DNA from 4 places in the Cytobacillus sp. Bva_UNVM-123 genome. Region 1 is predicted to be linked to each of the others. Evidence: riboswitches for the same ligand, from Rfam matches in the RefSeq annotation. Region 1 holds a riboswitch; each other region holds the start of a gene.

Region 1 (7,719 bases):
TTCTCCTCCCTGCATAACAAGCAATGGCACATCTTGAATATGATCAAGCTGTTCAAACCCAAGCTTGATGGCATGCGTAAGTTCACAATACCACCTCACTGATACTCTCGTTACATATAATGTATCATTTGAGTCTGCATCCCGAACATCTTTATTGCGAGTTGCCAAATCTACAGAAATCCCTGAATCCAATCGTAAGCTTGGTGTAATGACATTTAAGCCTCGAGAAATGATCTCAAGTATTTTGGATGGTTTTTTCATTAATCCTAGACATGGCGATGAAAGGATTACCCCAGCTAAATTCAGCCTTTCTTCTTGTAGAAGGCGAATGGCGACTAAACCTCCCATACTATGCCCGATTAAAAATACCGGCAGTTCAAATTGATAAGCTGCTTGAATCCAATCCTTTACCTCGAAAATATACTCATCAAAAGAATCAATATGACCCCTTCTTGATCTTGTTGTCATTCCTTGGCCTGGGAGATCGCCCATGATGACATGAAATCCTGCCAATCGCCACATTTCAATGAGCCAACCGTACCTTCGGTGATGCTCCATCGCGCCATGCACGATGACAATGACTGCTTTAGCCTCTCCTTCAGCTTCCCATTTCCACATAGTTTTCCTCCTAAACCTTATGCCTAAGCCATATTGTTTAAATTATAGCCTAGAAACATCTATTCTTCACAATATTTCGACCTAATATTTACGTAAATATTATCTCTCAACTATTTTATGGTAAAATTTATTTATTATTTTAAATGAAGGGATGTTTTTTAAAAAGTGATTTATCCATATAAAGGGGAACTTCCAAAAATATCGAAATCTGCCTTTATTGCTGATTATGCAACCATTACAGGCAATGTGGAAATTGGGGATGAGTCTAGCGTTTGGTTCAATACAGTCATTAGAGGAGATGTTGCGCCAACAATCATCGGAAAAAAGGTAAATATCCAAGACAACTCTGTTCTTCACCAAAGCCCAAACAATCCACTCATTCTCGAAGACGAAGTAACTGTCGGTCATCAAGTCATTTTACATAGCTGCATCATCCGAAAAAAAGCACTAATTGGCATGGGCTCCATTATACTTGATCAAGCCGAAATTGGAGAGGGCGCATTTATTGGTGCTGGCAGTCTTGTGCCACAAGGGAAAAAAATCCCTCCCAATACGCTTGCATTTGGCAGACCAGCTAAAGTCATTCGAGAATTAACTGCTGAAGATATTGAAGACATGAAAAGGATCAGCAGAGAATACGCCGAAAAAGCACAATATTACAAATCATTGCAGATTGAGAAATGATTGTGAGTATTGATACTTTCGGGAATAAGTCTGGTAGCTTGTTTCCCGATTTTCATGATCCTCCTGATTTTTGGGAATTAGTCTAGCTTTCTGATTCCCAATTTTCGCGGTGCTCCTGTTTTTCGGGAATTAGTTTGGCTTCTTGATTCCCGATTTTCATGATCCTCCAAATTTTCGGGAATTAGTCCTGCTTTCTGATTCCCGGTTTTCGCGGTGCTACTGATTTTTGGGAATTAGTTTGGCTTCTTGATTCCCGATCTTCACGTTGCTCCTGATTTTCGGGAATTAATTTGGCTTCTTGATTCCCGAAATTAGCGGTGCTACTGATTTTCGGGAATTAGTTTGGCTTTTTGATTCCCGATCTTCACGGTGCTACTGATTTTTGGGAATTAGTTTGGGTTCTTGATTCTCGAAATTAGCGGTGCTGCTGATTTTCGGGAATTAGTCTGGCTTACTGATTCCCGATCTTTGCGGTGCTACTGATTTTTGGGAATTAGTTTGGCTTCTTGATTCCCGATCTTCACGGTACTACTGATTTTTGGGAATTAGTTTGGCTTCTTGATTCTCGAAATTAGCGGTGCTACTGATTTTTGGGAATTAGTTTGGCTTCTTGATTCCCGGTTTTCACGGTGCTACTGATTTTCGGGAATTAGTTCGGCTTTCTGATTCCTGGTTTACGCGACACTCCTTCTTTTTGAGAATTATTCTGGCAACCTAGTTACCTTTATCTTCGCAAGTACTCCTTTTTCCAAGAACTTCGCTTCGCTTCAACATAAAAAATAAGAGCCTCATAAAAATGAAGCCCCCACTTTTTTATTAATCTTATTTTTGTAAAGCAGCCGCCTTCAATGCATCTGCTTTATCAATTTTTTCCCAAGGCAGTTCAATATCCGTGCGGCCAAAGTGACCATAAGCAGCTGTTTGCCTATAAATCGGACGGCGCAAGTTAAGCATATTGATGATGCCTGCTGGACGAAGATCAAAGTTTTTACGAACGACATCAACTAGAATATCTTCTCTCACGACACCTGTTCCAAATGTATCAACAGAAATGGATACTGGTTGAGCAACACCAATTGCATAAGCAAGCTGAACTTCTACTTTATCTGCTAAGCCTGCAGCAACGATGTTTTTCGCCACATAGCGAGCAGCATAGGCAGCAGAACGGTCAACTTTTGTTGGATCTTTCCCAGAGAATGCACCACCGCCATGGCGAGCATATCCACCATACGTATCAACGATGATTTTGCGGCCTGTTAAACCTGCATCTCCTTGTGGTCCACCGATTACGAAACGACCAGTTGGGTTAATAAAATACTTTGTATTTTCATCAATTAGTTCTTGTGGAACAACTGGAGTAATGACATGTTCCTTCAAGTCTCTTTGAATTTGTTCTAAAGTAATTTCTGGATGATGTTGAGTTGAGATAACAATTGTGTCAATGCGAACTGGCTTATTGTTTTCATCATATTCAACGGTAACTTGAGTTTTTCCGTCTGGGCGAAGATATGGAATGATCTCTTCTTTACGCACTTCTGTCAGACGGCGAGCTAACTTATGTGCCATTGAAATGGGAAGAGGCATAAGCTCTTTCGTTTCGTTACAAGCAAAACCAAACATTAATCCTTGGTCTCCTGCACCGATTGCTTCAATTTCCTCATCACTCATTTGACCTTCACGAGATTCTAGTGCTTGGTCAACCCCCATAGCGATATCTACTGATTGCTCATCAATAGATGTTAACACTGCACAAGTTTCAGCATCAAAGCCGTATTTTGCTCGATCATAGCCAATTTCTTTCACTGTTTCACGAACAATTTTTGGAATATCTACATACGTAGATGTAGTGATTTCTCCTGCAACTAGGACAAGACCCGTTGTTACTGACGTTTCTGCAGCTACTCGAGCATTGGCATCCTTAGCTAAAATCGCATCTAAAATTGCATCAGAAATTTGGTCACAAATTTTATCTGGATGACCTTCAGTAACAGATTCAGAAGTAAACAAACGTACGTTTCTTGACATCTGATTTCCTCCTTAGATAGAAATTGAGTAAGATTCCTTTTTAACAAAGCAATCTTGGTTTGATACGGAACTCATTCCCTAAATAATATGAAATAAACATGGAGTTTTTATTATCATATCCGTCAATCTCCTCTTCAGATATCGTAATAAGCAACCCCATAAATTGTGCATTTCAAAAGCCGTCCATCTTTTTTGCAACAAAAAAACCCTTCCATCAATGTGAAAAGGTTGAAAGCAAATCGATTCGCGCCTTTCACTCTTATCGTTCAAGGATCAAAGTCCTTGCGTCAGGTTTAGCACCTTTGCTCTATAAAAATCGTAAAGCAGGTTGCTGGGCTTCATAGGGCCTGTCCCTCCGCCAGCTCGGGATAAGAGAGTATCCGTTCAAGAAATGATCATAACGTATAGTATGAAAGGATGTCAATAAGTTTCTTAAATTAATCGTGTATTTTCTTGTTACTTGCGCATTATAATGAACAACTTCCATCATCGCATTTTTTTCTTAAAAATCGGTGTCTATTTTTAGCAATTCGTTTGTAAATTGGATTCCCAAGTAAATGAGTAAAAGGAAGAAACAAAATCACTCCTCCAATTGCTGTAGCTGGAAAAAGTACGAATAAATACCGGATTGCGTTATAACCTTTCAATACTTTTCCTCTGGAAGTGATAATGTGAAGCTCTCTTCGCAAATCCACCTTATTAAAGGATTCTCCCTCTTCCATTTGTTCATACTCCTGTAGGGAAACCCACTTCACTTGATGAAGCCAATCTAACTTTTGAAAAACTCGTTTTGATTGCTTGCATAATGAGCATGTATTGTCGTATAATGCGAGCGTTTTCATAGAATCAGTCCCGTTCATATGCGATAATATATTTTAACATATTTTCCATCGTGATTATGATATTATATACAAGAAAAAGAAATCCATTTTCTTGATAAAAAAAATCACCATTAGTATAGATTAATCACCTGAATGTGTTATACTATTCACGAGATTATTCATTAGAAAATAAACTGGATAAAGGAAGGTTTTCATCAGATGAATTCTGTAGGGATTTCCAATAAACTAACCGAACTATTAATAGGAAATAATATTCATATTCAATTATCTGTTCCACAGCTAGTTGAAAAAGTTTTGAATCGTAATGAAGGCTCTATCACTTCAACCGGTGCTGTTTGTGCAACCACTGGAAAATATACTGGTCGCTCACCTAAGGATAAATACATCGTAGAAGAAGCCTCTTCAAAGGATAGAATTGATTGGGGCAATGTCAACCAACCAATTTCTGAGGAAATTTTTTCGAACTTATATGATAAAGTTTTAAATTATTTAAAAGAAAAAGAGGAAGTTTTTGTTTTTAAAGGATTTGCAGGTGCTGATAAAAAATACCGCTTGCCAATTCAAGTCATTAATGAGTATGCATGGCATAACCTGTTTGCTCATCAACTATTCATTCGTCCAACTGATGAAGAATTATTAGAGCATGAGGCACAATTCACAGTTATTTCTGCCCCTAATTTTAAAGCTGATCCTGCTGTAGATGGAACTGCTTCAGAAACATTTATTATCGTTTCGTTTGAGCGTCGTACAGTGCTTATCGGTGGTACAGAATATGCTGGAGAAATTAAAAAATCAATATTCTCCATTATGAACTATTTACTTCCAGAAAAAGGCGTTTTATCTATGCATTGCTCTTCTAACGTAGGTGTAGAAGGAGATGTTGCTTTATTCTTTGGTCTTTCTGGAACAGGAAAAACTACTTTATCAGCAGATCCGAACCGCCGCTTAATTGGTGATGATGAGCATGGCTGGTCACCAAATGGTGTATTTAACATCGAAGGTGGCTGCTATGCAAAATGCATTAATTTATCACGCGAGAAAGAACCACAAATTTTCGATGCGATCCGCTTCGGTTCTGTTCTCGAAAATGTAGTCATTAATAATGAGTCACGTATTGCTGACTATGATGATAGCACCTATACGGAAAACACTCGAGCAGCTTATCCGTTACAAGCCATTGACAATATTGTTGACCCAAGTGTTGCTGGTCATCCAAATACAATTATATTTTTAACTGCTGACGCATTTGGAGTATTACCTCCAATTGCAAAATTAACGAAAGAGCAAGCTATGTACCATTTCTTAAGTGGTTACACTTCTAAGCTAGCTGGTACAGAACGTGGAATTACTTCACCACAAGCAACATTTTCAACATGCTTTGGTTCACCATTCTTACCGCTTGCAGCGACAGAATATGCGGAAATGCTCGGCAAAAAAATCGACGAACACAATTCAAGAGTTTTTCTAGTAAACACGGGCTGGACTGGTGGCGAATATGGAGTTGGAAATCGTATGAAACTTCCTTACACTCGTGCAATGGTACAATCAGCTCTAGAAGGCGAGCTAAATAATATCGAAACTGTAAAGGACGAAATTTTCGGTCTTGATATACCATTACACGTTCCAGGTGTACCTGATGAAGTACTGCAGCCGAACAAAACTTGGGCTAGCCAAGAAGCTTATGAAGTCAAAGCAAAAGAATTAGCTTCTAAATTCCGGGAAAACTTTAAGAAATTCACGGATGTTTCTCCTGCTATTGTCGAAAAAGGCGGTCCGATTGCATAATCGGCTATGAAATTTCTTAAATAGCTAGTGCGTCTCTTTGTCGAGAGACGCACTTTTTTTATTTATATTTTATGCATCCATGCGGTTAAGTCTTTTACGATTCTTCGATTGATCCCGGGTGGAAAATAATGTGTGTAGCTTTGAAAATACCAGCTCTCCACTTTCTTCTCAAGTGACCTCAATCTGTTTTCAAGGCGATAGGCATGTTCGACAGATACATTGTCATCTCTGACCCCATGAATGATTAAGGTTGGAACTTGCAGCTTTTCTATTTGAAAAAGCGGTGTCCGGTATTCGTATTGTTCACGTACTTTTGTTGGTGTTCCTCCAATCACTCTCTTCATCATCCTCCGTAAATCCTTCCGCTCCTCATATGTAAGAAACATATCACTCACCCCACCCCACGTAACGAGAGATTTTGCTTCTGGAAACTCAAGCGCCGTTAGCAATGCCATGACTCCTCCTCTTGAAAAACCAAAAATATGGATGTTTTTTACTCTCGGATGTAATTTTAAAAGCTCAAAAGCCGAAAACGCATCATGCCGATCCTCCCCAGCAAAATCTTCATTTCCTTCTCCACCCTGATTCCCGCGATAAAATGGGGCAAATACAATAAATCCTTCTGAAGCAAATTGAACAATGCGACCAGGTCTAACTTTACCGACATTTTTAATCCCACCACGCAAATATAGAAAGCCATCAACAATGTTGTCACCCTTCGGTTCAGCGAGAAGCCCCTTTACTTTTAAACCGCTAGACCAATACGTAACGATTGATAATTCTATATTTGGATTTGGCGAAGGAAACCTTTGTTTATGTATGATCAAATTCATTTTAGATTATCTCCTTTTGTGAGAGTTGCTTATATATCTGGAATTCGGCTGTTATATTCTGAGTTCGGCCGATATTTTCTGCATTTGGCGGATTTATTACGAGTTCGGCCGATATATCTCAAACTCGGCCGATTTATCTCAAACTTGGCCGATATATCTTAAACTTGGCCGATATATCTTAAACTTGGCCGATATATCTCAAACTTGGCCGATATATCTTAAACTTGGCCGATTAATTACGAGTTTGGCCGATATATCCTTAAAATATCTTATATTTCCTATTTTATCGGCCAAAATCATCTTACCATTTCGATTCTAAAAATTATTCATATAGGCATTCACACATTTTTCGCCCATTCATACGATAATGTAGAATTTAAAGCTAAATCTAGGAGGGCTTTGCTTTGAAAAATTGGCTAAAAGTTAGTTTTTCCCTACTTCTAATTGCCATTCTTATTATACCCTTAGCAGCTTGTAATAAGGGAGAAGTTCAAAAGGTTCGCATTGGTGAGGTAACACGCTCTATTTTTTATGCACCGCAATATGTTGCTCTTGAAAAAGGCTTCTTTGAAGAGGAAGGCCTTCAAGTTGAGCTTACAACAACTGCTGGTGGTGACAAAACGATGACGGCTCTATTATCAGACAGCATCGACATTGCCCTAGTAGGTTCTGAAACGTCTATTTACGTTTATGCGCAAGGCTCCAATGATCCGGTTCTAAACTTCGCCCAACTGACACAAACAGATGGTACTTTTCTCGTCTCCCGCCATAAAATTGAGAACTTCTCATGGGATCAATTGAAGGGAACAACCTTCCTTGGGCAACGTAAAGGCGGAATGCCACAAATGGCTGGGGAATTCGTCTTGAAAAAGCACGGTATTGACCCACACACTGATTTAAATTTAATTCAAAACGTTGATTTCGCTAATATA
Region 2 (7,719 bases), 1.5 Mb from region 1:
AAGTGAGAGATGAATGCGAATTGAGTATCTAATTTAGTGGGTGTCCAAGCTCATGCTGAATAAAGTTAAAGCCTCCGGCGGATGCCTCAGATTTTCAAAGGAAGTTTATCGAGCAAGCTCGATAAAATCTGGGCGCAATTTCGTCAAGACGAAATTTATTAGAGAGAAATTGATTAGATAGGGAGAAGCAACATGAACTTAGAAGTAAAAATCAAGAGAATTCATGCTGATGCAAAGCTTCCTTTGCAAGCAAATCCAGGGGATGCGGGAATGGATCTGTATTCAATTGAAATGGTTGAGATCCCACCTGGAGAATCAAGATTAATTCAAACAGGGCTGCAAATAGAATTGCCAAAAGGAACGGAAGCACAAATACGCCCTAGAAGTGGTCTAGCTCTAAAACATAGTGTGACGGTACTGAATAGCCCTGGGACGATCGATGAAGGATATCGAGGAGAAATTGGCGTTATTATGATTAATCACGGAAAAGAAACTTTTGTAATCGAGAAATCTATGCGTTTAGCTCAAATCGTTATTCAAATGGTTCCATTCATTCAGCTTACAGAAGTAAATGAATTATCTCAATCTGTACGAGGGGAATCCGGATTTGGTGCGAGTGGTACAAAATAAAAGGGATTCCTTTGAACATTTTAATTGGGTAGGAATGGTGGAAAGAGCATGTTTTGATCACACTCAAAACTGCTCTTTCTCTTTGTTCAAGCTTTCTGCTATCCTATCGAATCATCGCTCTATTTTTTCTAAGCTCCTTACGTCCAGGAGCCGATTAGTATTTGGTGGAAGAACTAGTTTTGTCTGGATTGTTCTTGAGCGTTCTACTGAAAAAGCTTGTTCCATCATGATCACTCCATTTAATTATGGATTTCCAAAAAAGCAGATTTCCTTCCCTAGATCCCTATCCCTTTTTCACAAGCAGCTTGTCTCTTGTTTGCCTTGCCGCTTCAACCATTACCTTTAGTGCTGCAACCGTCTCATCAATACCCCGTGTTTTTAAACCACAATCAGGATTGATCCAGAATAGCCTCGGATCCAGTACTTGAAGGGCACGATCAATGCTTCTTGTCAGCTCTTCAAGCTGTGGGACACGTGGACTATGAATATCATAGACACCAAGACCGATCCCTTTGTCATATGTATTTTCTTCAAAGGCATGAATTAATTCCCCGTGACTTCTTGATGTTTCAATTGAAATGACATCGGCATCGAGCGCTTTGATAGCATTGATAATATTTTTAAAGTCTGAATAACACATATGGGTATGAATTTGTGTATCGTTTTTGACAGACGTTGTTGCCAGTTTGAACGCATAAACTGCAGAATCAAGATAGTCTTTTTGCTTCTCATATTTTAAAGGCAGCCCTTCACGAATGGCTGGTTCATCGACTTGAATCATACGGATTCCATTTTTCTCAAGTGTTTCAACTTCTTGTCGAAGCGCAAGCGCAATTTGATTTGCTACTTCAAAACGTGGAATATCATCGCGTACAAACGACCAGTTTAAGATGGTAATTGGACCTGTCAGCATTCCCTTTACAGGTTTGTCTGTTAAGGATTGGGCATATACAGTTTCTTCGACTGTCATTGGTTCTTGATAGGACACGTCACCATATATAAGCGGCGGCTTCACACATCGTGAACCATATGACTGTACCCAACCGAATTTCGTAAATTGAAAGCCCGCTAATTTCTCACCGAAATATTCAACCATGTCTGTACGTTCAAATTCTCCATGTACAAACACATCGAGACCAAGTTCTTCTTGAATTTCAATCCATTTTTTTATTTCTGCTTTTATATATTTCTCATAGTCTGCAGCATTTAGCTCGCCTTTCCGCCATTTTAAACGCTGTTTTCTGACTTCTTGTGTTTGTGGGAAGCTTCCAATTGTTGTAGTGGGGAGAAGTGGCAATTGAAAGGCCTCCTCCTGCAATCCTTGACGTACGCTAAACAGTTCTTGCCGCTCCGCATTATACGTATGCAGTTTGTGGATAGCCTCCTGAACTTCTTTATTGTTTCGAACGGATGAATGATTTAATGCTTCAATCGATTCTATACTCGTAGCAATGTCTACCTGTATCGTTTCTTTCCCTTTGTTCAGTCCTTTTGTAAGTACAACAATTTCATGCAATTTTTCATCAGCAAAAGCTAATGCATCTGTTAAAATCTCCCCCAGCGCTTCTTCGTTTTTTGTTGTTACAGGCACATGAAGTAGGCTTGATGAGGGCTGTACAATGAGTTGATCTTTTGAAACGACCTCTGCAATCTCCGTAAGAATAGAGAACCTATCATCAAGATTTGCACGCCATATATTACGCCCGTCAACAACTCCAGCAGCAAGTATCTTATCTTTCGGAAAACCATACTTTTTCAAAGCAGCAAGATTCTGACCAGAATCATGTACAAAATCAAGTCCAATTCCTTGTACAGGAAGTGAAGTAATATCTTCATAATGTTCGATGCTCTCAAAGTACGTTTGCAAAATCACCTTTATTTTTGGTGCTGCTTCATGCAATGCTTGATAAATATTATGGCAGAATGCAACCTCTTCTTTTGAAATCGTAGTTGCTAAAATCGGTTCATCGATTTGTACCCATTCGACTCCCTCTTGTTGTAATTCGCGTAAAATGTCCGCATAAAGAGGGACAAATTGATTTACAACTTTTTCCAATTCACTCTCCTCATAGCCCTTTGAAAGTTTTACAAATGTTAAAGGTCCTAACATAACAGGCTTTCCATCAATATTAAGTTTTTGTTTCGCCTCTTTATAAAATTGAAGTGGACGGTTTTCGACAAGAGTAGGAACTGCTTCGTTAAGTTCTGGAACAATATAGTGATAGTTTGTGTTAAACCATTTTGTCATTTCAGCTGCAACCGCACCTTTAGTCCCTCTAGCTATATCAAAATATGTTTCAAGCGATACTTTACCTCCGCCGTATTCAAAGCGCTTCGGGACTAAGCCAAACATAACAGCTGTATCAAGTACATGGTCATATAAGCTAAAATCTCCAACTGGGATCAAATCAATGCCCTGAACCGCTTGCTTCTGAAGATGCTGCAAGCGAATCTCCTCCATTTGTTTTAAGAAAACCTCTTTTTCCAATTTACCTGCCCAAAACTGTTCAAGCGCTTTTTTCCATTCGCGTTTTTCACCAATTCTTGGATAACCTACATTCGAGCTTTTTACTTTATTCATATAATTTTCCACTCCTTATCCGTTTGTATTTTCGTCCTCAACAAAAAATCTCCCTTTTCAAATAGAAAAGAGAGATTCATACACATGCTAACTAGAGTTGAGACCTTTTGTTTTTCTCAACATGTATTCCTCACTCCCCCCTATACATCCGTAGGTACAAGCGCATACAACAGGCAGGTCTCCTGACTTAGGTTCATTGCTTCTTATCCCTTCCCATTTCAATATGAAACAGTGGTCAAATGATAAGTTGCTCCCCATAACAGTGGCGGGACCGTGCCGGAATTTCACCGGTCTTCCCTTTTAAGCTGAGTAAATGATTCACACAGCACCTGAAGCATTTTGTATGAAATTTTAATAAGAAAAGCATTGAAGCAAGACAATCTCTTAGTTTATGTCTTTCAAAAGACTAAAAACCCCCCTATTTAAAAATAGAGAGGTCTTCATCACCTATGGATTACTCTCTTATTTGTCAAAGCATATGCTTTGCAGGAATTAGCACCTTTTTAACAAATCGTTAAATGGTTGCCGGGCTTCATAGGGCCAGTCCCTCCGCCTCTCTGAATAAGAGTTTTTAATATTTTATAATTTTTTGAATTTGATAATCATATTAGCATGATAAGCGAATGCTGTCAAAAGAGTTTTAAAGAATTAAGCTTTAAATCAACTATTTTTTCGAATCGGGAACATCAAATCCATGACAGTGTGATTATCATCATGACTTTGCTGATAATATTCAATACCGTAAGTGTCAGCTAATTCATATTCTGATCCCTTAACCCAATTGTATAAATGATCATATGCCGTATAGGCTTTATCTCTAGGACCGATATAGGTTGTGCGTGCGTAGGTATTTGCTTGAAATATGAAAGATTCCATGCCGTCGGGAATATCATTGACACTTGAAACTTCAACCCCTGATATCCACTTAAACTTGTCCGTCTTATAATTATAATTGGGAGGGTCTATAAAAATACCAATCGAGTTGTCATTGAGCCTGTTTTTAATCTCTGGAATACGTTTGATGAATGCTTCAAATAATGTTGGGATGTTTCTCTGTTCTCGTTCATCACTAAGAAGCGTTTCTAATGTCATTCCTATTACTTTAAATGATTCTTTTTCAATAATCAGCGTTTCCATTTGTTTCTCCCCCATTCTATTTTGTTCTAATAGGGACATTTGACAAATACTTATGAAATCCTTCTACAAAATTGATAAAATTGAATATTTTGGAATAAAGTCCAGTTTATTTATCTTTTTTTGGATAGTAGGAAAACCCGGGATATTTAACAACAGGCCATTTCTCCTTGCGTAGTGAGTCTATTAATTCTGATCCAATATTCAAGTTACTCTTAACTAATTCTTTAGGAGTTAATGCCATCCATTGATTCAGAGACACGTCTTCAAAGCGGTTGCTTTTAAACATCTCTAAAAACCATAATGTTTCATTACCGGTGTTTTGAATATAGTGTCCAGTAGCAAATGGTACATATCCGACATCACCAGCTCTGTAATCAAAAGTACGCGCCGCACCATTTCCAGCAAACACAGTCATTCGCCCTTCTCCGGTCAAATAATACTGCCACTCGTCTTTATTAGGATGCCAATGAAGTTCTCTCATTGCACCTGGTTCAATCTCAACGAGAGCTGCAGCGATTGTTTTTGATATCGGAAAGTTAGAGGAGTCCACAATTCGAACACTACCACCAGGCGTTTTCATTGGTGTTTGTTTCAACAGCTCATGCTTGAAAGTTAAAGGAACTTCTCCGTAAGGTGACTGGACTTCTTGATTTTCCAATGTACCTGGCACCTCCCCCTGATAGATATATACTTGTTCAGAAGGAATGGAGTTAAAAGCACTCTCTGGTACTCCGAAATTGGCAGACAGAGCATCTTTTGGGGTATGTGCTAACCAATCAGAAATGGATAAGGTAGAAAGATCAGAAAAGTTGCCATCATCGAAGACAAGCAGAAATTCACAATGTTCCAACCCTTGAATCGAATGTGGGATACCTGGAGGAAAATACCAAAGATCGCCTGGGCCAACGTCGGCGATGAAATTTCGACCTTGCTGGTCAACTGCAGTTATACGCGCCCGACCTAACAGCATATAAGACCATTCTGCTTGTTTATGCCAATGGAGTTCACGTACTCCGCCAGCCGTTAAACTCATATTTACTCCTGCAAGGGTTGTGGCGATAGGAAGTTCCCTTATGGTGATCTCGCGAGACCATCCCCCGTGATCTAATTTCATAGAAGTATCTGAGAATGAAAATTTCAGGTTCGGGAGCAAGCCTGCATCTGTAATTGGCGGGACGAGCATATTTGGATTTTGAAGATCCCGCATAATATTCCGCGGTCCGGAGTCAACCCCTCCGGCTCCATCACTTCGGATCGGTTGAGGCACATTCCCAGTTGCTTGATTCATTGTTCGGTTTTTCATCACTACGCTCCTCTTTTAAGGGATTATTGAGGGAAAATTCTTTTTCATAGTGTATGACTTGGGCTTAGAATGGTTACTGTGCCTATTGGAAACTAAGTTTTTTACAAATCAAATTGTGACAAATATAAAAAAATCAGTGCCTATGAGTCAGCACTGAAATGATAGTAAACCACTAAAGTAAAGTTATTCCATTCACAGCAGTTAATTTCCTTCCTGTTCTCTTATCTTTTCGTCTAAGTCTAGTTCGATTATTTCATTAGTATGAATGTATTCCTGATTTCTTTCCTTATAACTAACTGGAATAATTTTAATCTTACCGCCTTTTAATGCCACAAAACGATTATAGTTTAAATAGTGGGATTGTTGTCCATTTAACGCTTGTATTCCTTCTCCTTGTTCATTCTCTATTTTAAAGAACACATCCTCAGAAATATTCGTCATTTTATAGACTATTCGGCTCTATTGGGATCTACTAACATATAGTCTTCTAATTCACGTTGAAGTAGAAATTTTTTATATTGTCGTTGATAATCAATCGCCTTGTACTTTGTAATAGCGGCGATCCAGTTTTTCAATGAATTTTTATCCTTGTTGTAAGAAGTAATGTTTTGCCAAACTAAGAGGAGTACATCATCAAAGCATTCATCTTGAATGATTTCTAAATTGCCTAAGTATTTCTTGGTAATCGCCTTGATGATCCCTCCATACTGATCAACTATATAAAATAGTGCTTTTTCATTCTTTGCGATCAATTGCTCCACTACATTGTCTTCTATAATTTTCATTTTCTACCTCCAAAAAGGGCCATTCTATTGTTATTACGGAAGTACATGGGGGATATCTATCAAAATATGAAAAATTCTTTTTTAAACCATAGGCTTAGTTAAGAACAAAGTTGATCTTTTGCACCTATTGATTGGAGCTGAAATCATTTATCCACCTGAGCACCCTTATTTAGAAAATACAATTCCTTCTATGAAAGCAGCATTTGATCATGGTGCAGACATAGTGGAATTAGATATTCAGTTAACGAAGGATCAAATATTAGCTGTTTTTCATGATTACACTTTAGAGTATCGGACAGATGGGAAAAGTGAACTGAAGGACATTTTGATAGCAAGTCCTCGGGGATTTGTTCTTCAACATCACTTTGAAGGACATTTTACTTGCAATTCCTCGAGAGTTTGTCCTTCAGTATCACTTTGAAGGACATTTTGACTGCCATTCCTCGGGGGTTTGTCCTTCAGCATCACTTTGAAGGACATTTTGACTGCCATTCCTCGAGAGTTTGTCCTTCAACATCACTTTGAAGGACATTTTGACTGCCATTCCACAAGGATTTGTCCTTCAACATCACCATGAAGATTATATGATGAATAAATTGAAGAAACTAGATATTGGCTATCAATATACAGCTGATAATGGAAAAAGTTATCCATTTCGTGGCAAAGGCTTGGTATGATGCCGTGTTTGTGGCTTTTCCTAATATGGAGCTACATTTACCCTTAAATTATGCGAAGTACTTATGGGGTTGCCCAATAAATTTATTGGTAGAATGGAATCAGTTAATACGTGTGTCGTAATCGTAGAGGGAAATGGGAAATGGTCAGAAGGGTTCGATACAAAAGAAAGCCTTGAAAAAATTCCAGAAGGATATCAGGGGTATATATGGACAAATAGGATAGATAAAATTACTAAATAACTTTCTAGATATGATTCATCCAAGACAAAGTGTGTTTTTTATTTTAAAAAAATAGTCAAGATCGAAGGGAAATCAGGTGAAATGCTTGGTTATCCTTCGGCTAATAAAACCACATTAGGTGTCGGGTCTAATGTGGTTCATAGCTCTTATTTTTGTCCTTTTTGATAGATCCTAAGATTTTTTAAGAAAAAAAACATTTTCCTAGTCTATTATCGAATAATAATATACGGTCTCATCATTTCATAATCCTCATGCTCCAAGATATGACAATGCCATACATACAACCCTGTGTATGGACCAAACTTCATGATTATTCGAGTAACTTGCTGAGGATTAGCTCGAACGGTATCTTTCCATCCTTCTTCT
Region 3 (7,719 bases), 860 kb from region 1:
TACCCCTGCATATGGACGATTTTTTTCTCCTCAAGAGGATAAAATAGACGTTCAAGCCTGCTTTATTTTTCCAAAAACTATTGAGGAACATAAGGAGCAAACAGATAAGCTTCGGTGGGAAGCCGAGGATTTAATGGATGAACTAATAGGGAAAATATCAGAGCTAGAAATAACGGAAATGAACGAGAGAATGGAGGAATTGGAGAAATCCTCAAACGAAACTCATATTCCTGATTCGAGTGGTGAAAACCAGATAGATTCTTCAACAATTGAAGGTCTTCGAGCTTTACAAAGTGCTCTACAAGCTGAAATATCTGCAATCGAAAGCACCATTACAGCCAATGAACAAAGAATTTCTGATTTAGAGAACGCGATTACAGAGCTGGAAAGCTTAATATCCGCTATAGAAAATGTAATTGAAAATGATATTCAAGCCGTTAAGATGCAAGTTGATCAAAAGCTAGAGGAAATTCTCGAACTTATTCAATATATTGAAGAAATAAAGGACCGTGCAATGGAAGAATGTAATTACGATCCACTATTTTTCTCGGAAAGACTAGCCCAAATGGATTTTAATAAGCAAGTAACTGAAAATCTTCTACAGAAGCTTGAAGAAGAACACGCCCAATTAACAGAACAAATCCAGAAGTTTTCCGATCAAGTAACCGCAATGAAAGTTAGCATTACAAGTATTCAGTCTGAAAATGAGAGCCTTGCAGGACAAATAAGTGGACTAATGAACCAGATAGCTTCAATTGATCAATTAATTGAAGATTTAGCAGAACAAATTCGGATTGCTGAGGAAAAGAAAAAGCTAGAAGAACATGAAAAATTAATGGAAGAACTAAGAAAGCTAGAAGAGGAAATCAGGATCGATGAAGAAATAAAGCAGCGTGAGAAGGAAAAAGAAAAAGAACGAGAAAACAAGGGGTCAGAGAAATCAAATGAACTTGGGGAAGAGAGTAACGAACAAGAAGAATATAATACCGATGAAAGAGAAATGACTGAGATGGATCAAGAATAAGTTACGAAAAAGATGGAAGAGCCAATTGATTTTAGTTGATTGGCTCTTCTTCCTATTATCTGATTGTTAACGTTGTTCTTGCTTTCAGCGTATTTCTGGATGCCCTTCATCATCTTGAAAGGTTACCGATCATTTAAGCCTTTAATAAAGCTCGAGGCGAATTAGAAATGTCCCCAACAATTTGATATACCTGCACATTCGGTAAATGCACTGCATACAAAGTTTCTTCCGGTGCTCGAACGATTAAAACGTTCGGATGTATTCTTTCAATTACTTCAATGGGAGTAGGCAGAACAGAAGCATTCACTTCTCCTCCAATCGCCCAATAAGACACACTAGATGTTTCGTTCTCTACTATTTTTTGCTCAGGGTAGGTTGGAGGTATACAATCTCTGTTTATATGAACAAAATCCTCAATAATGGCACTTGCAGTTGGGAACATGCCTGCTCCCGGCCCTTGAAGACTAATATTGCCGACTATATCTCCATCGATGGAAACAGCATTTTGAACACCCTCAACATGGTAAAAAGGATGCTGTTCACTTACAAGCACAGGTTTCACACTGCAACGTATGCCGTTAACCGTCCGTTCAATCGATGCGACATGTTTAAAGCGAAATCCTAAAGAAGTAAAGACCTCGATTTGCTCAATCGTAATTCCTCGTATACCTTCTCTAATAGATTGATCCCAGTCTGGGGTTAATCCGAAAGCAACCTCACTTAAAATGACCGCTTTATAGAAAGCATCATAGCCTTCCACATCATTCGTCGGGTCTGCTTCCGCATAACCTTTTTCCTGTGCCAGCTTTAAGGCTGCCGAAAATGATACATTTTCTTCTCTCATCTTCGTCAAAATAAAATTTGAAGTTCCATTAAGGATTCCTTGAATTTTCTCGATATTATTCACATTTAATAATTGCTTGAGCGTCTGGATGACAGGTATTCCGCCCGCAACCGTCGCCTCAAAACTAAGAGAAACACCATGAGCAACGGCTAATTGCTTCAAGTTCTTCCCGTAATGGGCAAACATCTCCTTGTTCGCCGTTATGACATGGCAGCCTCTTATTATTGCCTGCGTCAAATATGTAAAACAAGGCATTTTGCCGACAATCGCATCAATAACAACATCAAGCTTTTCGAGTGTAATAATTTTCTCGAAGTCATCAGTTAACAGAACATTTGGATCAGGTTGCTGATGCTTTTCTAAATTTTTCACGAGAATTCCAACGACCTTCACTTCTTTTCCAAAAAGAGCTTGAAGCTTTTCCTGATGTGACTGAATCGTACGATATACACCTTTCCCAACTGTTCCGTAACCTAATAATGCAATATGAATGGCTGACATTTTTTCATTCCTCCTGTTTTTTTGTCTATAAAATAAATGGATGATCCACTTGTGCAGAGCGGGTTATGAACCGGACTGTGCATTTTTATAGCAAACACAGTATTTAACGAAAGGCTTTGTTAAAGAATAATGTTGATTTTTGCACCTGTTGATTGGAGCGGAAATCAACAGCCATGTTTAACAGAGCCAAACGAAAAACAAAAACCCCCTCTGCATGAAAGACAGAAGGGGAAGGAGCATGAAAGAAAGAATCCGTTCCACCTTCTCATCTTCGGAATATTGAATATTCCTCTGAAATTGGCACCGTGCAAAATATATGCTGGTTGCCGAGGCTTCACAGGGTCAGTCCCTCCACCTCTCTTGATAAGAAGATTAGCAATTATGAAATTATTTTTATCATATCTTTTAAAAACGTGGAAGTCAATACTGGAATTTCATTATGACCAAATCGACCCAAAACCTCCCATCATCGCCATAAGCGGTTGAAGTTCAAGTAGTAGAAATAATTATAATGAGCTGAAGGAATTGCTGAAGCTGAACTCAGATCGAGTAACGATCAATTAAATGAAGGGACGAAGGATCAAGTTCCACGTACCTAAACTTGGACAAGAAACCTGACCGTAACGTCCCTTTACAATGCCAGCCCCCGCTTAATAATAAATCGAATGGGCTTTTCATCAGTATGTAAAATGCTCACTTTATCGACTTCTTTCTGTAAGCAATCCAATACTTTCTCTTTCACATAGTGATTATTTTGAAGGACCCCGCCCTGAAGGAGGAGTTGAAATTCCTTCTGCGCAATTCCAGCCTTCTCAATCGTTGCTTCCAATAGAAGGGTGAGCTCAGCTGCGGCTCTATCTAAAATGGTTTTACAAACTTCATCGCCCATTTTATAAGCTTCCTCAACTGAAGTTGTTAGGGCGCTTACATCGTCAACACTATAGGCTGGACTATATACCCAGCTATAAAGATCATCAACCTTTTCAAAACCAAATTTCTTCAAGATTAACGCTAATAAAATCGTTTCTTTTTCTCGTCCATCCTTCATTTTCAAAACAGAACGGATCGCTTCTTTTCCAATCCAATAACCACTGCCTTCATCGCCAACCCGATAGCCCCATCCACCTGTTCGGAAGAAATTCCCTTCGCCATCATGTGCAAAAACGATCGATCCTGTTCCAGAGATTAATAGGGCACCTGCTTTATTTTGGGTAGCACCTAGTAAAGCAGACAAGCAATCATTCTCAACTAATAGTGTTTCATATGTTATTCCGATCTCAGCAAGAGTTTTGATAACTATCTCACGTACGACGGATTCGTCATTAGTTGTATCAATCCCGGCAAGGGCAAAAACTATTTTTTTGAAATGGATGGGCTTATCATTCGCTAAAGTCTTATCAAACAAATCATCCGTCTCTTTTGTAAAAACGCCCGTATTCAATAGCGCTTCACGTATCGAAGCAACAAGTGTCGCTACAGCCGTTTCTCTCCCAACAACTTGATAATTCGAAGCACCCGCTCTTCCTTCTCCGATTAATAGACCTTCTTGATCTGTAATGACTGCTTGTGTCTTCGTCCCTCCACCGTCAATAGCAAGAAGATGAAAAGACTGATTAGTCATCGCCGATCGTCCAATCTTCAATGATAGTCGCTACTTGTTCCTTTGCTGAGCGCAAAACTAGCTGTTTATCATCTACCCAATTAATCAAGTCTGACTGTTCATGAAGACGATCTTGAATGGTTTCTGTTATTCTACATGGACTTGGGCCACCTTGGATGGAGCGGATGCGAATAAAGTATTCTGGACTTAGACATTCCTTTAGTTCTGCTTCTGTTAAAGATGAAGCTTTTCCAACAATTTGTTCTGACTGCTTGTTTAATAGATCGAGTGTTAGCGCCTCTAAAGATTTATTTCCGCTTCTCATAAGCTCCTTAACGGTAGAGCTTACAACATGATGGGCTTGGCGGAACGAAAGCTTATCTACTCTTACGATCGTATCAGCTAGCTCTGTTACATTTGCAAAGCTTTCTTTCGCGCGTTTCAACAGGTTCTCTTTATCTACTTCCATCGTTAATAACACAGAGGAAAGGAGGTCATAGACACCACCTAATGTTTCCATCGCCTTCCAAATATATGGCTGCATATCATCCTCAGTATCGACGATATCTCCAAATGGGGTGTTATGTACCATTAGAAGAACGGTTTGGCAATTACCCGTGACACTCGATAAAAGCGCACGCATATGTTCAATTGAAACAGGGTTTCTTTTTTGTGGCATGATGGAGCTAATTTGTACATAAGGGGCAGAAAGGATAAAGGCTCCGAATTCCTGTGTACCCCATAATAGAAAGTCTTGGATGGAGCGCCCTAAATTTATGGCTGATAGCTGGACAGCGGTAGCAACCTCAGCTATATAATCAGCTCCCGCAACGGCATCCCAAGCATTGTCAATCATTCCTTCAAATCCTAACAGTTCCTTTACACGTTCCCGATTGATGGCAAAACCTGAAGTTGTAAGTGCTGCAGCTCCCATACTGCTGCGATTAACCGTTTTGTATGCAGCTTGTAGTCGCTGAATATCGCGCGAAAGCATATCTGTCATAGCATTGAAATAATGTGCTAATGTCGTTGGCTGTGCTTGTTGTGTATGGGTATAACCAATCATGATGGTCTCTTTATGTTCATCAGAAAGCGCAATAAGAGCCTCTCTTAACTTTAATGCTTTATTTAATAGAGTTAAAATTCTTCTGCGAAGCGTCATTCGATAAATGGCAATGCCCATATCATTTCGACTGCGGGCAATATGCAAATTCCCAGCTATATCACCAGCATCCGCAATTAAGTTATGTTCAACTTGAAAAAATAAATCTTCAAATTGAGGATTATAGTTACCCGTTTTTAATTCTTCAACATTTAAGTTGGCAACTGCTTTCGCAATTTTTTTAGCTTCGTTTTTCTCAACTAACCCTTCTTCAACGAGCATAATTAAATGGGCAAAATGAATGTCAACCATGGAGTCAAGAAAATTTTGCTTTGCCTCGTTATATGCAGGTTCTAGCACCATAGATGTATACGTTTTTGAGGGGAAGTGTAAACCTTCCTTCTCGATAATTTTTTCTTTAAGTGAAGTTTTCAATTGCAATCAATCCTTTCTTGCAAATTTAATGCCCATGCAGAGGTTAGTCATCTACTAACTTATCTACACTTACTGCTCTAACCAGCTTTTGATTAATTCATTCATGTTTTTAGTTGCTTGTTCAACAATCCTTTTTCCTTTTTCCACTGAAGTTTGTTGAATGCATCCTGTATAGCCATCCCATGATTTCGGTGTGCCCTCTACGAGAATGTAAGGATAGCTCGAAAGAGGGGGTGTTTCTTTATATTCCACATCAATGGGCTCCACATGTACTAGATCGGTACGGAATGCTTTAACAGCTGACATTTCATAGGGGCCTCCATGTCCTCTTCCCTTCGTATTCTTAAAACCAATTTCACTAGCTGCCCCGATGTCTACCATTTGCCACCAATTAATGAGCAAGAAGCTGCTATTGTGATGAAGGCCAGTTACATACTCTGCAACCGTTCTTGCCATACCCATATTTCCATCGTGTGCATTTAGAAGCACAATATGATCGATTCCTTGATTGATAATCCCTAAAACTACATCAATTAAATATTCCTGAATGATAGTGGGTCTAATCGAAATGGTTCCTGAATATTTAGATGTTTTTCCTGGACAAGCGGTGTAAGGGATAGTAGGAAAAACGATTCCCCCTAAGCTCTCATCAATTTGTTCTGCAAATCCATCCGCTAAAATAATATCGGTTCCTAAAGGGGAGTGAGAGCCATGATATTCAAAGCTGCCTAATGGTATAACAGCAAATTTGGCATTTCCCAATACGTTCAAATCTCTTCCATGGATTTCGTAAGCCTTCAATGAAATTCCCTCCCTTTAACATAGTTAGCCATGACTTTATTCTCGAATGTCTTCCTAGAGGGAAGGAGCTTACATGACAGCACTTGTCTTCCCATCTGTTAATTTCTGAGAAACAAATAAAACAAAAATAATTAATAAAATTTGCAGCACTCCATATGCGCAGGCAGTACCAAATTGGAAAGCGTACATTTTTTGGAAGATGGCGACAGATAATGGCATCGTTGATGTGCTATAGATAAGAATGGAGGCGACGAATTCACCAAGTCCCTGCACGATTGCTAATAATGTCCCTGCTAAAATACCTGAAAAGGCCATTGGCACAACCACTCTTCTAAATGTATACCACCAGTTAGCTCCTAAGCTTCTTGCTGCTTCTTCGACCGATTGATCCATCTGCATAAGTGCTGCAGAAGTCGATCGGAAAATAAGTGGCAGATGGCGCACGAAATAGGCTAATGGTAAAATCCAAAACGTCCCAATTAATACTTGGTTAAAGCTAAATACAGTTGGTTCACTGAAAGCAGCGATTAAATTAACCGCGACGACAGTTCCTGGAAGGGCCCAAGGAATCATAATTAAAATATCGAGGAGCGCCTTTCCTTTAAATTTAGTGCGAATCATGGCATAGGCAGCCGCAACCCCGAAGATGATGTTTCCAACTGTAGCAACAAAGCTCATTTGTAAACTATTCCAAATTGGACGCCACGTACGTTCATCGGTAAATAACGCAATATAATGATCGAGTGTGTATGTTGGTGGAATAATTTGGATGGTCCAATCTCCATCTACAGAGAAAGAAATAAGAATCAGCACAAGTATCGGCAACATGAGAATAATAACCCCAATAAATGAAAGAACCATTGAAAAATATTTCATAAAAGGTGTTCGAAGCTCAGTTCGATGAACACTTATCCCTTTACTCTGATTTTGGAAGTTTCTTCTCCCTTGATACCATCTCATTAAAATTAAAAATGAAATAGACACGATCGAAAGAATCGTAGATTGAGTTGCCGCCATATCTAAATTTCCATTCGTTCGTGAAAGATAGATTTGCATCGTCATCGTCCGATCAACACCAAACATTAAAGGTGCTGTATAGGAAGCCATCGCAATCATAAAGACAAGTAGTGATGAAGCGACCATTGCCGGTGTAAGCATAGGAAGGATCACTTTTATCCATATACGGATTCTTCCAGATCCGAGGCTTGTCGCAGCTTCCTCTAAAGAAGGATCAAGTCCTTTAATCGCGGCAGATGCAGTTAAGTAAAAATATGTATACATTGTAAATGTATGGACGACAATAACTCCTGCTACTCCTTTTAATGAAAATGGAACGGCATCAAGATGGAATAAAGCCTGAAGAGCTCTTGGAATAATTCCACTTTCTCCGTATAAAAAGGTAAAGGAGAGAA
Region 4 (7,719 bases), 2.6 Mb from region 1:
CTAGAAAATAATAGTAGGTTTAAATAGCTGAACAAATTATCATTTCAGCTACTGGGATTGTTAATTTCCTTTACAGTGGCTATTTTAGTATATAAGAAAAAAATTTAAAAAAAGTATATTAATAAAGCCTGAATGATTCATCATTCCAGCTTTGTGACTTATTAAAATCAGTGGCACAGTCGTGGCATAATTTATATCAATTTTCATGTTTTTATAGCTTTTGACATTTCCTGAAAACCTATCATATCAACGATATTGCACTATATTGTATTGAAGAAGTACTGAGTGGTAGTAGTTACAGGTGTTATTATTAGTGTCAAATGGGTATCATTTTGAAAGAAAATCCTTAGAACTTAAATAAAGGTTTCTAAGGTTCCTTTTTTCTTCCCGCTCCATTTTAAGCATACAGCATATAAATGAAAATGCAGCAAAATCAAGGACTTTGTGACATTACCTCTACGCCCTTAAGCTAAATTATTCAAAAATTCCGCCATATGTTTTATGATAGAACCATAATTTATTTAGAGATTCGAAATAAAATGTGAAATAGGGGAATTTAAATATTCAATCATTCCACTATACTTATAATGTTTAGTATGCAAAACACCGACGGGGGATTCTCATATGCGAAAGCTAGCACCATTTTTAAAACCATATAAAGTTGCGATAATGATCGCACTCATTTTTACGTTATTGGAGCTTGCAGTTGAATTAGTGCAGCCACTCTTAATGGCGAAGATCATTGATGAAGGGATTCTTGTGAAAGACCTTAGTGTTGTCCTTAAATGGGGAGGGGTGATGCTCCTCTTTTCGGCAATCGCTTTTTTGGCAGGGATTATCAATTCATTTTATTCTGCACATGTGGGCCAAAACTTTGGCTTTGATGTCCGGAGCAAGTTATTTGCGAAAGTACAATCCTTTTCCTTTGCCAACTTTAATTTATTTCCAGCATCCTCGCTCATTACAAGAATGACGAATGATATTACGCAAATTCAAAATACGGTTTTTATGAGCTTAAGAATTGCCTTAAGGGCGCCATTGCTTATCATTGGTGGGCTTGTGATGGCCTTTATTGTTAATGTGAAAATGGCTCTTATTCTCGCAGTGGTCGTACCGTTTCTTTTCCTTTTTCTCTTCTGGTTATTGAATAAGGGAGGCAAGCTTTTTAAAATTGTCCAAGAAAAATTAGATGGTGTTAATAATATTTTAAGGGAAAATTTAACTGGAATTAGGCTAATTAAAGCGTTTGTCAGAAGAAAACATGAAGAAAAACGGTTCGGTAAAGTAAACGAATATCTAAGAGACAAAACGATTCACGCTTTACGTATCATGGAATTAACGATGCCAATTTTGCTCTTAATCATGAACATTAGTATTCTTGCTATTCTTTGGTTTGGGAGTATTCATGTCGGTACCGGCCAAGTAAAAATTGGAGAGGTTGTCGCCATTGTCAACTATGCGATGCGAATGACGGCTGCATTTTCTGTCTTTTCGATGATTATTATGGTGTTTTCCCGAGCAAGAGCCTCCTCAAATCGAATTGTGGAAGTTCTTGATACGAAAATAGAACTAATTGATGCAGAAGATGCAAACGAAAAGAATAAAATCCATGAAGGAAAAATCGTTTTTGACCATGTTAGCTTTCAATATCCTGGGAGTGATTCACCTGCGTTAACAAATATTAGTTTTACGGTCATGCCTGGTGAAACAATCGCGATTCTTGGGGCAACTGGTTCAGGAAAGACAACACTCTTACAATTAATTCCTCGTCTTTATGATATTGAGAACGGGAGCATCCTGATTGATGGGACGGATATTCGAAAAATGAAAATGGAGACACTTCGGAGGAATATCGGCTATGTTCCGCAAGAAGCTTTGCTGTTCTCGGGAAGTATTAAAGACAATATTTACTGGGGCAAGGAAGAAGCAACAATCGAGGAAATAGTTGCGGCACTCAAAAACGCGCAAATTGAGGAAACAATCAATTCTTTTCCAAGAGGGTTAGACACAAATCTAGGCCAAAAAGGGGTAAATCTTTCCGGTGGGCAAAAACAAAGACTATCGATCGCAAGAGCACTCGTTAGAAAACCAAAGCTCTTACTCCTTGACGATAGCACGAGTGCACTTGACGTGAAAACAGAGGCAAACTTGCTCAAGGCATTAAAGGAATATGCCTGCACAACACTCATTATCACACAAAAATTAAGTACGGCTGTTAAAGCAGATCAAATTTTATTGTTTGAGGATGGTGCCTTATTAGCACAAGGAACACACGAGGAACTACTACGAACATCTGCCCTATACAAGAAAATTTATCGATCTCAGTCAGGGGATGGTGAACGTTTTTATGCTTAATGAATGGAAAAAGCCGTTTCAATATCCGAAGTTGTCGCTAAATAAAGAAAATAATCAACAACTGAAAGGAGCGAAGCGGAAACCGAGCAATGTTAAAAATACGTTAATAAGAATTTGGTATTTTCTCGCAGCAGAAAAAGCACTCTTATTTCTTGTGCTATTCATGGTTGTTATTAGCTCGGCATTAGGACTTCTAGGCCCATACTTAGTCGGAAAAACAATTGACAACTATATTGTCACGACGAATCATATTGGTTTGTTCAAGCTGTTTATCGGATTAATCTTTATCTATCTCTTTCACTCATTATCCCTTTGGCTACAAAATTATTGGATGATCGGGATTGCACAAAACACTGTTTTTACAATGAGAACAAAACTTTTTCACCATCTCCATAAGCTGCCGATCCCTTTTTTCGATAAGCGGCAGCATGGGGAATTGATGAGTAGAATTACGAATGATATTGAAAATGTCAGTTCCACTTTAAATAGCTCATTTATTCAAGTTTTTTCTAGTTTATTAACACTTATTGGGACTGTTTCTGTGATGGTCTGGCTAAGCCTGCCATTAACATTGCTAACGCTAATCATTGTGCCGCTAATGTTTATTGGCATGAAGTGGATTACGAAGCGAACTGGTCCTTTATTTAAAGAACAACAGAAGCATATTGGAGAATTAAATGGCTTTATTGAAGAATCCATTTCTGGACAGAGAATTATTAAAACATTTTCACAGGAAAAAAAGGTTATGGATGAATTTTTGGAAAAAGCGGAGCATCTGAAGAATGCGGGTTTTTGGGCACAAACATATTCAGGTTTTATCCCGAAGCTCATGAATGGCCTAAATAATTTAAGCTTTGTGATTATTACCGGAATTGGAGGGATATTTGCATTAAAGGGCATGATTTCTATTGGGGTTATCGTCATTTTTACTGAATATGCACGTCAGTTTACTCGTCCACTCAATGATCTTGCCAATCAGTTCAACACATTATTGTCGTCTATCGCTGGTGCTGAAAGAGTATTTGAAATTCTTGATGAAGAGGAAGAGTTTACAAGAAATAAAAAATTCATTGAATTAAATACGGTGAATGGCGAAGTTGCCTTTCAACATGTAAGTTTCGGCTATGAGGACGCTGCGAATACACTCAAAAACATTCATTTCACTGTAAACGCTGGGGAGACTGCAGCCTTTGTGGGGCCGACAGGAGCGGGTAAAACAACGATCATCAATTTGTTATCAAGATTTTACGAGCTTGATAGCGGTTGTATTTTGCTTGATGGACATGATATTGCAAACATGAAAAAAGAAAGCTTGCGCTCACATCTTGGCTTTGTTTTGCAGGATACCTTTTTATTTCAAGGTACGGTTCGGGAAAATATTCGCTATGGGAGACTGGAGGCAACAGATGAAGAAATTGTTGCAGCAGCCAAGCTAGCCAATGCAGACTGGTTTATTATGAGGCTGCCAGATGGCTATGATACAGTTTTGAATCAAGATGGAAGTGGGATTAGTCAAGGGCAAAAGCAGCTATTGTCAATTGCGAGAGCCTTTCTTGCCAACCCATCAATTCTCATTTTAGATGAGGCCACAAGCAGTATTGATACGGTGACAGAATTGAAGATTCAAGAGGCATTGCAAGAATTAATGAAGGGGAGAACGAGCTTTGTAATTGCCCACCGTTTAAATACGATTCAAAATGCGGATAAAATTTTCGTTATTGAAAATGGGCAAATGATTGAATCAGGCAACCATGATTCACTTCTTAAAAAGAAGGGATTTTATTATCAATTACACGGAAAAGCTGTTACGAGCTTTGCTAGTGGGGGCTAAATTTTTTATTCTAGTAATTTATTCATTATGTACAAAGGAACTTACAATTATTTACTGTGTAAATATTTTTTACTCAGCTATTGAAAAAACTTTATCAAAAGTGTTTAGGCAAGATCAATTGGAACCATTAGCCTTATTTGGCGGGTAAAATTTTGGACACGTATAATATTTGAGATTTAACAAGTAGTGAGCAGAACATGGAAGGAAGAGTATTTTTGAAAAACTCTATTGGAATTGTGAATTGGATCGAAATAGATAAAGCTTTGGAGGATTTATTAATTCATGAGAATGCTTTAGTTATTCAACCGTTGGATCATGGTTTTGAAGCTGAGGTTATGAAGATTAGTTCAACTAAAGAGAGTTTTGTACTTAAAGTTTGGAATAAGAGTTCTAAACCTGATATTCATTTCCAATATCGATTATTACAGGTCCTATTTGAACGTGGAGTGCCAGTATCAAAACCATTGGGGTGGGGTGTAAATCCAAACGGAGATATGGTACTTTTAACAACATTTGATGGGGTATCAATACGTAAAGTGAATGAGAAGAATATGAAAGAGCTTGCAAAGATTCTATCGAGTATTCATCAAATTCTTGTTAAAGAAATTAGGGGTATTCATCTTCCAAAGTATGATTTTATTGACTACTTTTTTCCTAGGGTAAGAGAACACCAAGATATTTATCATGCACTAATCGTTCTTGTGCAAAATGCCCAAATAAAGAAAGAACATATTATCCATGGTGATTTCCATTTGAGAAACATTTTAGAGAAAAATGATAGATACACTGTTATAGATTGGACGAATGGACAATTAGGAGACCAGAGATATGATTTTGCCTGGTCGCTTATTTTGCAAAAAATCTATGTTTCAGATCGGGATGCGGATGTATTTCGCTCTACTTATCTATTAGATCATGCTATTCAACAGGAAGAACTTGAGATTTTCGAAGCAATAGCTTGTCTTAGATGGCTCTTGCTAAATAGGAGTGGTGGTGTACCAAAAGGTCTTAATCCAATAAAAAATGTTCGAAGTTTAATAGCAAATAATTTATTTTTAAAGTTAGTAAAATTTGATGAGTTAGTATAAATCCGTGAAAATCGAGTATTCCATTTTCAATAAAAACTTTAAAAAGAAAATGTTGACATATAATTTTTAAGGTATTATAGTATTGATTAAATCTTACGGACAATTAAATATGATGATTTCTTCTTATCCAGAGAGACTGAGGGACAGGCCCAATGAAGTCTCGGCAGCGGGTTTATTATTTAACACCGTGCCAATTCCTGCAAATGTGTTTACATTTGAAAGATGAGAAGGAAGTAGTTTCTTTTAATAGTTGGGACCTTCCTTTTTTTCTTATCGATAAGAGAAAAAGGAAGGTCCTTTTTGTTTATTTTTTATATTGGGAGTTGAGCAAGTAATGATTGAATTTCAGAATGTAGCGAAAACCTTTAAGTTTGGTGATCGCGAAGTAAATGCAGTTAAAGATGTATCTCTTTCAATTCAACAGGGGGAGATTTTTGGAATTATCGGATTTAGCGGTGCAGGGAAAAGCACATTATTGCGGCTGGTGAACTTATTGGAGAGCCCGACGTATGGCACTGTTCAAGTACAGGGAGTCGATATTAATTCGCTCACACAAAAAGAAGTGAGAAAGCTGAGAAGAAGAATTGGGATGATTTTTCAAAATTTCAATTTATTCTCCTCAAGAACGGTAGCTGGAAATGTAGCATATCCGCTAAAGCTGGCTGGGGTCCCGAAAAAAGAAATAAATCAAAGAGTGACAGATCTTCTTAGCTTCGTCGGTCTCACAGAAAAGGCAAATGATTATCCTGAACAATTATCTGGAGGACAAAAACAACGGGTTGGGATTGCAAGGGCGCTTGCTACCTCTCCTGATATATTAATTTGTGATGAGGCAACGTCAGCGCTAGATCCAGATACAACTGGAGAAATTCTTCGTCTTCTCAAAAAGGTAAACAAGGATTTAGGGATTACCATTTTGTTAATCACACATGAGATGCATGTCATTCAAGAAATATGTGACAGGGTAGCCGTAATGGAGAATGGAGAAGTTATTGAATTCAATTCAGTTTTTGATATTTTTACGAATCCACAGCATTTAACGACCCAACGGTTTATTCAATCGGTCCAGCAAGATCGACCATCGGCGTCTTTATTAGAGGAGTGGAGAAAAAAGGGAGGGGAAAATTTATATCGCGTTATTTTTAAAGGAGAAATAGCGAGCGACCCTGTACTTTCTCGTGTAACAAGAAAATTTGATGTAGATGTAAATATTGTCTACGGTTCTGTGCGAGAAATTCAGGAGAAGTTTTATGGAAACCTGCTTGTCTCATTTGAGGGACAGAGGGATAAAGTTTCTGACGTTCTTGCTGAGCTTAAGGATGTTGTAACTGTTGAGGAGGTGAAAATTTAATGAAAGTAGATTGGACGACTTTTTGGCCGCGTATTTTAGAATCTACAGGTGAAACGATTGTAATGGTCATCATGACTCTTATTTTTGGTTCAATTCTTGGTATAACGATAGGTTTACTTTTATTTGTGACACGAAAAGGAAATATATTGGAGAACAGATTTTTGTTCCAATTGCTAAACTTTTTGATTAATATGATTCGTCCCATTCCATTTATTATTTTTCTAGTGGCAATCAGCCCGTTAACAAGAGCAGTTATTGGAACGACGATCGGGACATGGGCCGCGATTTTTCCAATGACAATTGCTTCGTCATTTGGGATTGCGAGAGTAGTAGAGAACAACTTAGTTAGCATTGATCCTGGAGTAATTGAAGCGGCAAAGGCAATGGGGGCGAGTCCTTTACAAATTATTTTTACAGTATTGATTCCTGAGGCGCTTGGACCACTAATTTTGGGCTTAACGTTTGTCACAGTAAGCTTAATCGATTTTTCTGCGATGGCTGGAACAGTTGGCGGAGGCGGTTTAGGTCATATTGCGATGACATATGGCTATCAACGCTTTGATGGAAGTGTCATGCTTGTTACCGTTATGATTCTTATTATTCTCGTGCAAATTGCTCAGTGGATTGGGAATAAATTGTCAAGAAGAATTATGCGACGATGAGAGGGGAACTTGCCAAACAATGTTATTACTTTAAATTAGGCTCTATTAAAGGACAATGTTGATTTTTGCACCTGTTGATTGGAGTGGAAGGTGCGTGATTCCTCGAAAATGCATACGCATTTTCTTCGAGCGGTGCAAATTCACGGGAGCTTACTCAATGTCCTGCGGGAGGAAGGGACAAGGGTGACCCCGCAGGTGCGATAGCGCCGAGGAGGCTCCTCCCGGATCGCCCGCGATCGCTAAGCAACCTGGAGCGCAAATCAACAGCCATGTTTAACAGAACCTAAATTAAAAACAACGAAAAGGAGATGGAATGATGAAAAAGTGGTTTAGTATTTTATTAGTTTTAACAGCTGTTTGGGCATTGGCTGCCTGTGGATCTGATTCAGCCTCAGGCAATGCGGAAAAACCAGTAAAGGTAAAGATTGGGGT

What was found. A riboswitch is a leader RNA that binds a small molecule or an ion and turns the genes downstream of it on or off. The one in region 1 is predicted to bind S-adenosylmethionine.
Region 2: another riboswitch for S-adenosylmethionine. It lies ahead of metE (5-methyltetrahydropteroyltriglutamate--homocysteine S-methyltransferase); the one in region 1 lies ahead of metK (methionine adenosyltransferase).
Region 3: another riboswitch for S-adenosylmethionine. It lies ahead of KDN24_RS24520 (homoserine dehydrogenase family protein); the one in region 1 lies ahead of metK (methionine adenosyltransferase).
Region 4: another riboswitch for S-adenosylmethionine. It lies ahead of KDN24_RS06575 (methionine ABC transporter ATP-binding protein); the one in region 1 lies ahead of metK (methionine adenosyltransferase).

Annotation. Positions count from the first base shown of each region.
Region 1 is NZ_CM177772.1:3,951,973-3,959,691, forward strand. It holds gene KDN24_RS20295 (alpha/beta hydrolase) at 1-618, opposite strand, end outside; gene KDN24_RS20300 (gamma carbonic anhydrase) at 784-1,302, shown strand; gene metK (methionine adenosyltransferase) at 2,125-3,327, opposite strand; SAM riboswitch class I at 3,584-3,702, opposite strand; gene KDN24_RS20310 (thiol-disulfide oxidoreductase DCC family protein) at 3,795-4,169, opposite strand; gene pckA (phosphoenolpyruvate carboxykinase (ATP)) at 4,368-5,954, shown strand; gene KDN24_RS20320 (alpha/beta hydrolase family protein) at 6,017-6,787, opposite strand; gene KDN24_RS20325 (ABC transporter substrate-binding protein) at 7,192-7,719, shown strand, end outside.
Region 2 is NZ_CM177772.1:302,927-310,645, reverse strand. It holds gene nrdF (class 1b ribonucleoside-diphosphate reductase subunit beta) at 1-13, shown strand, start outside; gene dut (dUTP diphosphatase) at 193-630, shown strand; gene metE (5-methyltetrahydropteroyltriglutamate--homocysteine S-methyltransferase) at 914-3,211, opposite strand; cobalamin riboswitch at 3,367-3,559, opposite strand; SAM riboswitch class I at 3,671-3,779, opposite strand; gene KDN24_RS01595 (GyrI-like domain-containing protein) at 3,872-4,348, opposite strand; gene oxdD (oxalate decarboxylase) at 4,455-5,651, opposite strand; gene KDN24_RS01585 (hypothetical protein) at 5,853-6,092, opposite strand; gene KDN24_RS01580 (sigma factor) at 6,101-6,436, opposite strand; gene KDN24_RS01575 (glycerophosphodiester phosphodiesterase family protein) at 6,555-6,857, shown strand; gene KDN24_RS01570 (hypothetical protein) at 6,970-7,113, shown strand; gene KDN24_RS01565 (multicopper oxidase family protein) at 7,563-7,719, opposite strand, start outside.
Region 3 is NZ_CM177772.1:4,807,327-4,815,045, reverse strand. It holds gene KDN24_RS24525 (hypothetical protein) at 1-1,024, shown strand, start outside; gene KDN24_RS24520 (homoserine dehydrogenase family protein) at 1,158-2,369, opposite strand; SAM riboswitch class I at 2,632-2,739, opposite strand; gene KDN24_RS24515 (N-acetylglucosamine kinase) at 3,001-3,990, opposite strand; gene argH (argininosuccinate lyase) at 3,983-5,506, opposite strand; gene KDN24_RS24505 (creatininase family protein) at 5,576-6,307, opposite strand; gene KDN24_RS24500 (ABC transporter permease) at 6,377-7,719, opposite strand, start outside.
Region 4 is NZ_CM177772.1:1,370,642-1,378,360, forward strand. It holds gene KDN24_RS06560 (ABC transporter ATP-binding protein) at 625-2,355, shown strand; gene KDN24_RS06565 (ABC transporter ATP-binding protein) at 2,348-4,186, shown strand; gene KDN24_RS06570 (phosphotransferase) at 4,402-5,274, shown strand; SAM riboswitch class I at 5,395-5,503, shown strand; gene KDN24_RS06575 (methionine ABC transporter ATP-binding protein) at 5,609-6,625, shown strand; gene KDN24_RS06580 (methionine ABC transporter permease) at 6,625-7,287, shown strand; gene KDN24_RS06585 (MetQ/NlpA family ABC transporter substrate-binding protein) at 7,604-7,719, shown strand, end outside.